DNA from 3 places in the Acetobacter sp. genome. Region 3 is predicted to be linked to each of the others. Evidence: riboswitches for the same ligand, from Rfam matches in the RefSeq annotation. Region 3 holds a riboswitch; each other region holds the start of a gene.

Region 1 (3,780 bases), on a different contig from region 3:
CGCACGAAACGCCCAGTGCCGTGAACGCGGATCCCGGATGATCACATCCCTGCCGGTTTTCGTGTTCCGGACGACAGATGCGAAATTGATGACATTCGATGCCATTGGAGCGTCTTTCAGGTTGAGCACTGGCCGGTGCGGTGCGGCGCTTCGTCGCGAAGACGGTTCGCCAGCAACCAGGCTAGTTCACCTTTATCGCGCTGATCGTCATCTCGCTGTTGCTGGATGAGGCAGGGTATGTCCCAGACCGGCGCCAATGAAGAAAAGGGGCGTGACTTCCCCGCCCTTGAAGCCGGTCGACAGGGCGGCAACCGTGAAGACAAGCTTCCACAGCCAACTCCACGTATAATCACCCGGATGGAAGAAATTGAGAATTGAGGCACCATCAGGCGTGGCCGCCACCACACCAAGACCGAGATAGTCCCGTGATCCGGCGATGAAGACGAGCGCGATGGTCAGTACGCCGCCAATGGCGGGACGCAGCCAGGCAACAGGGCAAATCCTGCGGGAAACGGGGGTAAGGCGGTGTACGGACTCCGCGAATAGCAGGCTGGTCAGGCCAAAGCAGACGGCTGCCACACCGACCTTCAACAGCAACAGCGGATCCGTATGAAAGATCTGGCCGGAAAGATCAGGATAGCCGGCAAACCCGATCTTGTAAGGGACGTGATGAATACCCCAGGCATGACATACCATATCCGCGAGGATTGAGGCCGCCGCGACCGGAACAAGGGCACGGTAGTCAATACGGCCGATACTCAGTACTTCCATGGCGAACACGGCACCCGCGACGGGTGTTCCAAAGACCGCGCCAAATCCTGCCGCGATCCCGGCCATCAGGATGATGCGGACCCCGTTGTCGTCCAGACGGAACAGGCGGGCGAACCCGGATGCGATACTGCCGCCGATCTGAACGGCTGTTCCTTCGCGGCCCACCGAGGCCCCGAACAGATGGCTGATGACGGTGGCGATCAGGACAAGGGGCGCCATGCGCAGTGGCACACCGCCACCCGGTTCATGGATCTGGTCGACGATCAGATTGTTGCCCCCTTCGGCGGAACGCCCGAACCAGTGATACGCCAGCCCGACAGCTACACCTGCCAGAGGCAGGAACCACAGCAGGCCGGGATGGGCGAAGCGATAGTCGGTGACATGATCGAGCGCCCAGAGGAAGACGGCGCATAACGTACCGACACAGGCCGCCATGGGCAGCAAAAGCCCACTCCAGCGCAGAACCGTCAGACTATTGGCTACAATAGAATTTTGGAAAAACGGAAAACGACCCATGACTCTGAACACACTCCTCCCTCACATGCCACTATGGCGAGGTAGGAGTCATCAGCCCTTCGGGCGGTTCGACTTCTTTAGAAGTCAGGCAGAGTCCATTGCCGTTAAGCGATACTACGACTTATCTGTTGCCTCATGTCAATGATAAGTCTGTCAGTGGAAAAGAAATTTTGATAGCTTGACGAATAGGCCCAGACATTCCGCTTCCGCCTCATCTCGGTCATGAGAACTGGTTTCGCGTTTTCCAGAAACTGGACGTAGCGACGATCCTATTTGCACATCGCGCCTTGAAGCCTGTCCATCAGATCGACCGCATTCTGAACGGTATCCGGAAAAACCGCGGCCTCGAGCGCTTCCTCGACCCGCATCATCGCTGCATTCGCGGCCTCCGCCTTGGCATATCCATCAGACGTCAGACGTGCGAGCTGGCGACGACCGTGACGACTATCCTGCCGACGCTCTACCAGCCCCGATCCTTCCAGTTTCGCCAGAACGCCCAGCATCGATTGCGGAGTGACGAAAGCCCGCTCCGCCAGATCCGCATTGGTCTGATCCGGTCTCACATTCAGCTCGGCGAGCGCCGCATATTGGGCGGGACTGAGCCCCAATGGCCGCAGCACCTCTTCCATGCTCCGGTGTAGAGCATGCTGCGCAAGCTTAAGTCGATACCCCAGCAGCGGAATCATGTCTTTGGTCATTGAAATATAAGGCGCCTTATATTATATTAGCCTCCTGATACTATCATCCCATGCCACGGAGGCAATCATGCCCAGACTGACCGGCCCGGATTTCATCGCCATCCAGACAGAAGACCTGCAAGCAGCCAGAGCCTTCTATGGAGACAGGCTGGGCCTGCCTGTGCTGCAGGAAACGCCCCAGACGATCGTTTTCGACAGCAAGCCCGCTCCCTTCGCGGTCAGAAAGCCGCTGGTCGATCTGGAAGCTGTCCAGGGAAAACTCGGCTGGGGCATCGCTCTGTGGTTCGGCTGCGATGACGCCGATGCACTGCATGAGGAATTGAAGGCGGCAGGGACGAAGATTGCCTTTCCGCCGAAGGACGGCCCCTTCGGGCGGTATTTCGCGTTTCGCGATCCGTTCGGCTACACGATCACGGCGCACACGATATGACGACACACTACTGGATCGGCGTCGCGAGCCGTGATCACGTCAAAGCGGCCGAGAATGGCGGGTTTTGCCAATTCTGCCATGGCCGGGATGCTCCTGCCCGCCAGCTCTCGGAAGGCGATGGCCTCGTCTATTATTCGCCGCGCGAACGCATGGGGGATGGCGCACCTCTTCGCGCCTTCACCGCGATCGGAAGGGTGCGGCCGGGCAAAGCCTATCTTGCGGATCAGTCTGAAGGTTTCACCCCCTGGCGCCGCGACGTCGCCTACCAGCACGCGATCGACATAGGTTTGGAAGCTGCGGCCGTTGATCGGACCATCCAGTACCATGGGCGCTACGATGCCGGTCAGCCGTAACCCGGCGATGAACGTCGTGGTTTTCCAATGTCCATGCGGCACAGCGGAGCGCAGTCTCTGGCCACGTAAACACCGTCCGTAGCGCCGAGCCATATTGGTGGAAGCCCAGCTTTCATCAATGAAGACCAACCGCGCCGGGTCGAGATCGGGCTGGGCATCGAACCACTCCTGTCGTCGTGTCAGGATGTCCGGTCGCTCCTGTTCCGCCGCGTGAGCGGTCTTTTTTCCATGTGATCTTATGACGCGTGAAGAAACGCCACAGTGTGCTGATTGCGAAGTGATGCCCGTCCTCAGCCAGTCGGGCACGGATTTCGGACAGGGTCAGATCGTCCTTCTCCGCAATCAGCACGGGAATACGCTCTGCCTGCGCCTCAATCCGGTGAGACAGACGATCCCCGCCACGCAGTCTGGCGGCAGGACTGCCGATCGTGTCTGCAAGAGCGCACCAGCGAACCGCACTTGCCGGACTGACGCCAAACCGTTCAGCCGCCTGACGGCGTGAAAGACCATTCGATACAGCCGCAACAACACGCTCGCGGAGATCCAGAGACAATGTGCGTGATGACATCCATAACCGGCCTCCCATCCCGGCGATCACCTTGAATCAGATCACCACCATTTTGGGAATCCCCAACGATTCAATCAGGGCAGAAAATGCTCTAGTGAACCCATCAACGACTTGGCTGCGTCCGCAGGGAATGGAGGCACGATTGCGTTCAGATCCGTATCCCCTGTACAGGTGTTCGAATTCCACGACACTGCCGTGGCACACGGGGGCACGTCGATTGAGGGGGCACCGGGACCGCGCAGTAGCAACATGAGGCTCGTCAACCTGACCTACGTCCGCGATCCCGACGGCAACAAACTTTGCGCCATTTACCGCAACTAGCTGCCAGTCTGCTCATGCGGTTTTCCGTTCCGTAGGCGGACGGCCACCTACCCCCCATTGCTGACCTTCTGCCTTCCCCCCCGTTGCCACCTTTCCAGTCTTCTTTAGTTATCGCCTCAAACC
Region 2 (3,780 bases), on a different contig from region 3:
ATACCGTATTTTACGGGCGCAAAGAGTGATGCGACCACCCCGAATGCTGCCAGAGCGCCGAGGACGAGAGGAACGTTCTCGGTCATCAGCCCGGCTGCCGCCAGAAAGGCGATGGGGATTTCAATCAGTTTCAGAATGCGGATCAGCCGGGACTTGTCCATCCGGTCCGCAAGTTCTCCTCCGAGACCGGATAGGAAAGCAGCGGGGAGAACAAATGCAGCGGCTGCAAACGCCACGATCCACGGCGCTCCGTTTGAGACTGTCCAGAGAACCAGTGCGGCCAGAGCATTACGCAGAAGCGTATCTCCGAGCGAGGAGGCGAACAGGCTGATGAACAGCGGAAGAAAGCGGCGCTGTGTCAGAAGAGAAGCGGTCATATACCGGCTCCGGAGAAGGGTTGCTCTGGTGTGGGTCTAGTTAATGAACGATGTTCAATTTTGATAGCGCACCCGCACCCTGTTGGCAATATATTTTTGAACGTCGTTCATAAAAGCTTCTCCCTCTCCCCTCAAACGTATCGTGAGGACGTCCGTTCCTCCTGTCAGCTCTCCGACAAGGATTGATGAATCTGCTCTGATTTCAGGGGGGAATCGTTTTTCCGGCTCGCAGGTTTGATTCAGGTGAAGGCGTGTGTCCCTCTGGTCCTGCTGTGGCAGAAATCACCGGCTCAACGACGCATGAGCGAAAATGCTCGTCCCTATCCGGCAGGTGGATGTGCCGCATTGAGGGCCTGTGCGGCAAAATATCCTGCCGAGACGGACATCATGCAGAGCGCCACAGACAATCCGATATTCAGGAGCGCCCGTTCAGGAGCGCCATTGCGCAGCAGGTCCAGAGTCTGGAGGCTGAATGAGGAGAAGGTTGTATATCCCCCACAAAGGCCGACCATGAACACCAGCCGCGCCGTGTCGGAAACCTGAAGGCGCCCTCCACCGGCGGTCAGCGCGGCAAAAAAGGCGATGGCGAAGGAACCGGTCACATTGATCAGGATAGTTCCCCAGGGGAGAGACTGACTCCAGCGCGTCATTGCGAGGCCGACCCAGTATCGCAGCAGGGTTCCGGCAGCGCCGCCCAGTGCAATCAGGATCGTCGGTAATATGGTTGTGGGCATGTCCCGTTTTGTCTCCGGTCAGTGATGTGTGAGAATGGGAAGCGTGTCGTGTGCGAGGATATCCTGCGTTGCACCGCCGAAAAGCCATTCGAGAAAATGCGAGTGGGTATAGGCTCCCATGACCAGCAGGTCGCCGCCTGCGGCGAGCGCACGTTTTCTGATTTCCTCTCCAGCACCGGAAGGGGGAATGATAAAACGTTCTACGCAAACAGGAATATTCCCGGAACGAAGCTCGTGGACGATATCGGGCGTTTGTTCTTCATTCTCCCGCTCTTCGCCAATAAGGACCGTGACGTGGGCAGCCTGCTTCAGCAGCGGATGCGCCTCGATGACAAGCTGCTCCAGACTGGCTGACGGATGCCAGGCAATCACCGGACGGGTTGCCACAGTCTGCTTCCGCTGGAGAGGTGTAATGAGAACCGTTGCTTGCGCGTCATACAGGGCGCCGTCAAAGGCCTGCCTGACATAATCAGGATCATCAGAAAGCGGGCGTCCCAGAACCGTCAGGTCGGCCATTGCGGCCTGTTCGGCGACGATCGCACGTGGAATCCCTGAGATTTCAGACCATTCAGCTTTTTCCAATGGGGATGAAATCGCACGCCATTCTTTGAAGACTCTGAGCAGCGCAGCAGATCGAGCAGCCATTTCATTTTCAAAGTGTGTCGTGTCATCGGCGCTGGGGATGCCTTCGTCCGGTGACTGGAATTTTGGATCGGCAGCCAGACGTGGATGAAGGATCTTGATAGCACAGTCAGGGATTTTTTTTATAAGAAGGCCAACCGTTTCCAGCGTAAGGAGCGCTGTCTCAGGACGGTCGAGAATGACGAGAATACGCATGACTACTTTCCCCAGATAAGGTTGTCATTACCTGAAAACCTGACCATCCATCTTACGGACAAAACAAAAAATCAGTTGGAATCTGGATCTTTTCAGAGTCCGGGAAATGGTTGCGGGCTGCCGGTTCAGGCAGCGATTCAACGTGATGATTTCCAGAAAAGACCTATGATTCTGAACAGACTCCTCCTCCATGCTTCTATAGCGGGGGTAGGAATCATCAGCCTTTGCAGGCAGTTCGACCTTCGAAAAGATCAGGCAGAATCCATTGCCTTATGTCCGAAGTCTGTAGGCATGATCGTATTTCGTCAAGCGCATCCATCTCGCGAAGTGGAAGGAAGGTAAAGATTGACCGCTTTCGTAATCAAGGTATTGTTTTGGAGATAATCCTGTCGATGGGATGTGTGTCCGTATCTATATGACAGCACTAAAATACCTCGGTATTTCAAAAAATGCGCCGACAACATGTCGCACGCATATTACCGATGAACCTCTACCGAAATAACCGGACGGCTGTTTATTTCCAGCATGATTTTTGAAAGAAACGAAGCGCCCATTTAAGCTGGACCGGCTCCAGTCGGAAATGGCAAAAAACACGGATATGCTTCGTAAATATTAACAGGAACGTTCAAGACCGAGTCGCGAATCTCACAACGCAGCACATCTCCCCTGATCCAGACCTGTTGAAATGGATGGCTAAAGAGCCAGTGCTTTTCCGGATACAGGCTTCATTCCATCAAAAGATACAGACACAAAAAATGCCGTCTCAGGGAGACGGCATTTCAGGTATCAGTCCATCAGGCGCTGAAAAATCAGTTATTCATCGCTTCAAAGAAGTCATTGTTCGACTTGCTGTATTTCAGCTTGTCGAGCAGGAACTCCATGGCGTCCATCGTGCCCATCGGCGCGAGGATACGACGCAGCACCCACATTTTCGAGAGCGTGGCGCGATCGACCAGCATCTCTTCCTTACGCGTGCCGCTCTTGGTGATGTCGATCGCCGGGAAGACGCGCTTGTCAGCCAGTTTGCGGTCAAGGATGAGTTCGGAGTTACCCGTGCCCTTGAACTCTTCGAAGATGACTTCGTCCATACGCGAACCGGTGTCGATCAGCGCGGTCGCGATGATCGTCAGCGAGCCGCCTTCCTCAATGTTACGGGCCGCACCGAAGAAACGCTTCGGACGCTGGAGCGCATTGGCGTCCACACCACCGGTCAGCACCTTGCCCGATGAAGGAACGACGGTGTTGTAGGCTCGGGCCAGACGGGTGATCGAGTCGAGCAGGATGACCACGTCGCGCTTGTGCTCGACGAGACGCTTGGCCTTCTCCAGCACCATTTCCGTGACCTGCACGTGACGCTGTGCGGGTTCATCGAAGGTCGAGGCCACGACTTCACCACGCACGGAGCGGGCCATGTCGGTGACTTCTTCCGGACGTTCGTCAATCAGCAGGACGATCAGGAAGACTTCCGGATGATTGGCTGAGATCGAACTGGCGATGCTCTGGAGCATCACGGTTTTGCCGGTGCGCGGCGGCGCGACGATCAGCGCGCGCTGGCCCATGCCGATCGGCGCGACAAGGTCGATGACGCGGGACGTGAAGTCGCGTTGCGTGCCCTTCTTGCCCTTGGTCGGCGCTGGCTCGACTTCGCCCTGTCCTTCGACTTCCATCTGCAGGCGACGCTCCGGATAGAGCGGCGTGAGGTTGTCGAAGTTGATGCGATGACGGACCGCTTCGGGCGGCTCGAAATTGATCGTGTTGACCTTCAGCAGCGAGAAGTAACGCTCGCCGTCGCGCGGGGCGCGGATCTGGCCTTCGACCGTATCGCCTGTGCG
Region 3 (3,780 bases):
CCGAAATCCGCAGCCCTTTCCCGGCAGGAAACGACGGCAATGGGGGGATAAGAGAAGGTCTGCTGTTAGAGAGATAACGTAGACAAGCCGCCGTTCGTGCCTCCAAAATTCACGACAACTTTGTATCCAATGCCGCCGAATCAATCGCCACAGTCGAACTGTCTGAACACTGTTTTACATCATCGGCACTACTTTTCAGGAAAATAGGTTCCCAACAATTATGAAATGATTCATAGCGAGATCGAGTGCTCTCTGGATATTAGGGTCAAATTATTGCCTAATTTATATACCCACGATAATATGAAATCTTAAGATTTTGGTTTTCACTTGGGTGTAAAAGAAATGGATTTTAATCGAATTATTTATCCCGAGCGTGCGGAATATTTGAATGAGGGCACGTTCAGATCCTACAAAATATTCCTGAACCATTGGCAAACTTTATCAACGAAATTAAAATCAAATTTCGAAGAAGCACTTCTCCGTAGAGTAAGTAAGACACTTATTGTGTTTGGGGAGCAGAGTAGCGGAAAGACTCTTTTTGCCAATAAAATCACTCAAGATTTTATAAAAACATCGCAAGTATCTCAAGGTACTACAATTGATTATGATGAAGGAAACATTTGGCATCAAATTGTTTCTGGGTTCGGAAAAAATGTCAATCTGATACGTGAAAATACTACAAATTCAGCACTCATACAGATTGAAGATGACTCTAACTGGGTGAATAAAGTAAAGGAATTCTGCAAACATAATTCCAGTAGAACGTGCCTAATTATTGCTGATAATTGCGAAAGAGACTATTTCGTCCAAGGTATACGTGGAATGACAGACGAACAGTTTCTTCAAATTGGCCGGACACAAGAGATGATAGTGGCGTCCGCTCAACGCTTTGTTGCTCTATGTCGTACAGAATTACGTGGTGCTGTAATTGTCATGTTTACCAATGACGATATTTTTGCTTTAGCGTTCCAAGAAGAAGTTAATAAACAACACAAGGGGCTAGTTGAAACAACACAGATGCCCATGCCAGGAGCTCGTGAGAAAGAAACCGTTGTCCGAGTCAATACCAACCGTCTTAATCCATTTTCCTACTGGTATTGCTTAGATCGTGCTGGCGTCCCCGAAAAAAAGAATGTGTTTCATACAATATTAAGTGCAAAAGGATTCAAGGAAGTATTTGAAGCAGTAGATCAGGCCATTCAAAAGGCATCACCAACAAGAATTGGACGACCTCCCAAGAAGTGTCTATTAACACTTTTCGTTCTAACAAACCGCGACGATATAAGGGGTCTCGTCGATTCATTAGAACTGGGAGAGGTGGAGCACAATGTTAACGAGAATCAATTTATTGATGTTGTAACGTTTAAAGATGGATGGACGGATCTTTTTGATGTGGGTGACCAAAGAAAAGCAAGCTTACTCAAGTCGGAATGGAATTTCAGAATTGTTGTCGCTGGGAACCCGTTCACCTCGCTTCTATTGTCTAAACAGTCACCAGAGAATGCAAAAGCCATCATAGAGAAGTCTCTTAAGTATCACGGCCCTGGTACCCAAATTACAACTCTTGATACATATCGAGCCGAGTTCGATGGTTTGGTGACGATTTGCGGTAGAACCCCTTACATTCCGTTGGAGCAGTTCTGGGCCGCAGGGCAGCCTCGTTCATCGCAATACGAGCAGGCACTTAGAGAGATTTTTCCTGGCTACAATACCAACAGTACGGGCTTTCTCTCTTATCGTCCTGACCTAGTTATAGAACCTTATAACGTATGCGAATTGTCTCTAAGTCCTAACGATAATGACAGTTCAATCAACCTAGCAATAAAGCGAAAGTCATTAGTATGCGAATTCACCGCATCGAAGGACCTTACGTTGCCCTCGCTACAAACCTACTTGAACCGAAAGCTTTCAAACTATGTCGAGATTCTAGAGGAACAGTAGGTATAACCACTATCTCACTGGGGACAAGCGATTTATACTTACGAATTCGTCATCTAATTATTTTAAACTCTTAAACAGAGGTTTCTCCCTCGCTGCTGTTGCCGGGTTCCAGCGGTGGGGATTCTTATACCAACTGTTGACTGCTCGAACTCATAAGGGGATATGGGTGTTGCTGCCAATGTGGAGAACCAATAGGTTCGCGTTATTGATATGGATTTCAGCAAACAACGGTTGGTATTACTTTAGACGTCGATATCTCGCGCGCGACAGCTCACAGGCAGACAGGGAGTTTTTGGCTCAAGCGGCCACACAAATCGCAAACTTGCGATGTCTGCTTTGCAAAAGGGTTGTACAAAGTTGCCGTGGTCCGACACGAGGGCGGAAGCGGAATGTCTGGGCCTATTCGTCAAGCTATCAAAATTTCTTTTCCACTGACAGACTTATCATTGACATGAGGCGACAGATAAGTCGTAGTATCGCTTAACGGCAATGGACTCTGCCTGACTTCCTCTGGAAGTCGAACCGCCTGAAGGGCTGATGACTCCTACCTCGCCGTAATGGCACGTGAGGGAGGAGTGTGTTCAGGGTCATGGGTCGTTTTCCGCTGTTTCAGAATTCCATCGTAGTAAATATTCTCGCCGTTCTGCGCTGGAGCGGGCTTTTGCTGCCTATGGCAGCCTGCGTCGGCACGTTATGCGCCGTCTTCCTCTGGGCGCTCGATCATGTCACCGACTATCGCTTCGCCCATCCCGGCCTGCTGTGGTTCCTGCCGGTGGCGGGTGTAGCTGTTGGGTTGGCGTATCACTGGTTCGGGCGTTCCGCCGAAGGGGGTAACAATCTGATCGTCGATCAGATCCATGAACCGGGTGGCGGTGTGCCGCTGCGCATGGCGCCCCTTGTCCTGATCGCCACCGTCATCAGCCACCTGTTCGGAGCCTCGGTGGGCCGCGAGGGAACAGCCGTTCAGATCGGCGGCAGTATCGCATCCGGGTTTGCCCGCCTGTTCCGTCTGGACGACAGTGCAGTCCGCATCATCCTGATGGCCGGGATTGCGGCAGGATTTGGCGCGGTCTTTGGAACACCCGTCGCAGGTGCCGTGTTCGCCATGGAGGTGCTGAGTATCGGTCGTATTGACTACCGTGCCCTTGTTCCGGTCGCGGCAGCCGCAATCCTCGCGGATATGGTGTGTCATGCCTGGGGCATTCATCACGTCCCTTACAAGGTCGCGTTTGCCGGTTATCCTGATCTTTCCGGCCAGATCTTTCATACGGATCCGGTGCTTCTGCTGAAGGTCGGTGTGGCATCCGTCTGCTTCGGCCTGACCAGCCTGCTGTTTGCAGAGTCCGTTCACCGCCTCAGCCCGGTTTTCCGCACGCTTTGCCCCATTGCCTGGCTGCGTCCCGCCATTGGCGGCGTACTGACCATCGCGCTCGTCTTCATCGCCGGAACACGGGACTATCTCGGCTTCGGTGTGGTGGCAGCCACCCCGGATGGCGCTTCAATTCTCAATTTCTTCCATCCGGGTGACTATACGTGGAGCTGGTTGTGGAAACTTGTCTTCACGGCCGCCGCCCTGTCGACCGGCTTCAAGGGCGGGGAAGTCACGCCCCTTTTCTTCATTGGCGCCGGTCTGGGCCATACGCTGTCCACCCTTCTCGGCGTGCCGACCGATCTTCTCGCGGCTGTCGGATTTGTCGCTGTTTTCGCGGGAGCGGCCAACACCCCTCTGGCCTGTACCTTCATGGGGGTCGAGCTGTTTGGCGCCACGGACGTCATTTACCTCGCGACGGGCTGTTTCATTGCCTATCTCTGCTCCGGTCATTCCGGGATCTACCTTTC

Evidence for each region. Region 3 has a riboswitch for fluoride ahead of LKE90_RS12285 (voltage-gated chloride channel family protein). Riboswitches for the same ligand answer to the same signal wherever they lie in the genome.
Region 1: linked by a shared signal. The riboswitch ahead of LKE90_RS08400 (chloride channel protein) and the one ahead of LKE90_RS12285 (voltage-gated chloride channel family protein) in region 3 are both predicted to bind fluoride.
Region 2: linked by a shared signal. The riboswitch ahead of LKE90_RS14280 (universal stress protein) and the one ahead of LKE90_RS12285 (voltage-gated chloride channel family protein) in region 3 are both predicted to bind fluoride.

What each region holds. Positions count from the first base shown of each region.
Region 1 covers NZ_JAKVME010000001.1:1,891,715-1,895,494, forward strand. Annotated here, with positions in the region: gene LKE90_RS08395 (hypothetical protein) at 1-105, opposite strand, end outside; partial or broken gene LKE90_RS08400 (chloride channel protein) at 232-1,287, opposite strand; fluoride riboswitch at 1,323-1,399, opposite strand; gene LKE90_RS08405 (MarR family winged helix-turn-helix transcriptional regulator) at 1,557-1,985, opposite strand; gene LKE90_RS08410 (VOC family protein) at 2,053-2,415, shown strand; gene LKE90_RS08415 (EVE domain-containing protein) at 2,412-2,768, shown strand; partial or broken gene LKE90_RS16485 (IS630 family transposase) at 2,739-2,861, opposite strand; gene LKE90_RS08420 (hypothetical protein) at 2,884-3,336, opposite strand; partial or broken gene LKE90_RS08425 (oleate hydratase) at 3,774-3,780, opposite strand, start outside.
Region 2 covers NZ_JAKVME010000003.1:14,656-18,435, reverse strand. Annotated here, with positions in the region: gene LKE90_RS14290 (MFS transporter) at 1-377, opposite strand, end outside; gene crcB (fluoride efflux transporter CrcB) at 698-1,111, opposite strand; gene LKE90_RS14280 (universal stress protein) at 1,130-1,948, opposite strand; fluoride riboswitch at 2,150-2,227, opposite strand; gene rho (transcription termination factor Rho) at 2,758-3,780, opposite strand, start outside.
Region 3 covers NZ_JAKVME010000002.1:119,727-123,506, reverse strand. Annotated here, with positions in the region: gene LKE90_RS12290 (hypothetical protein) at 328-1,941, shown strand; fluoride riboswitch at 2,418-2,495, shown strand; gene LKE90_RS12285 (voltage-gated chloride channel family protein) at 2,531-3,780, shown strand, end outside.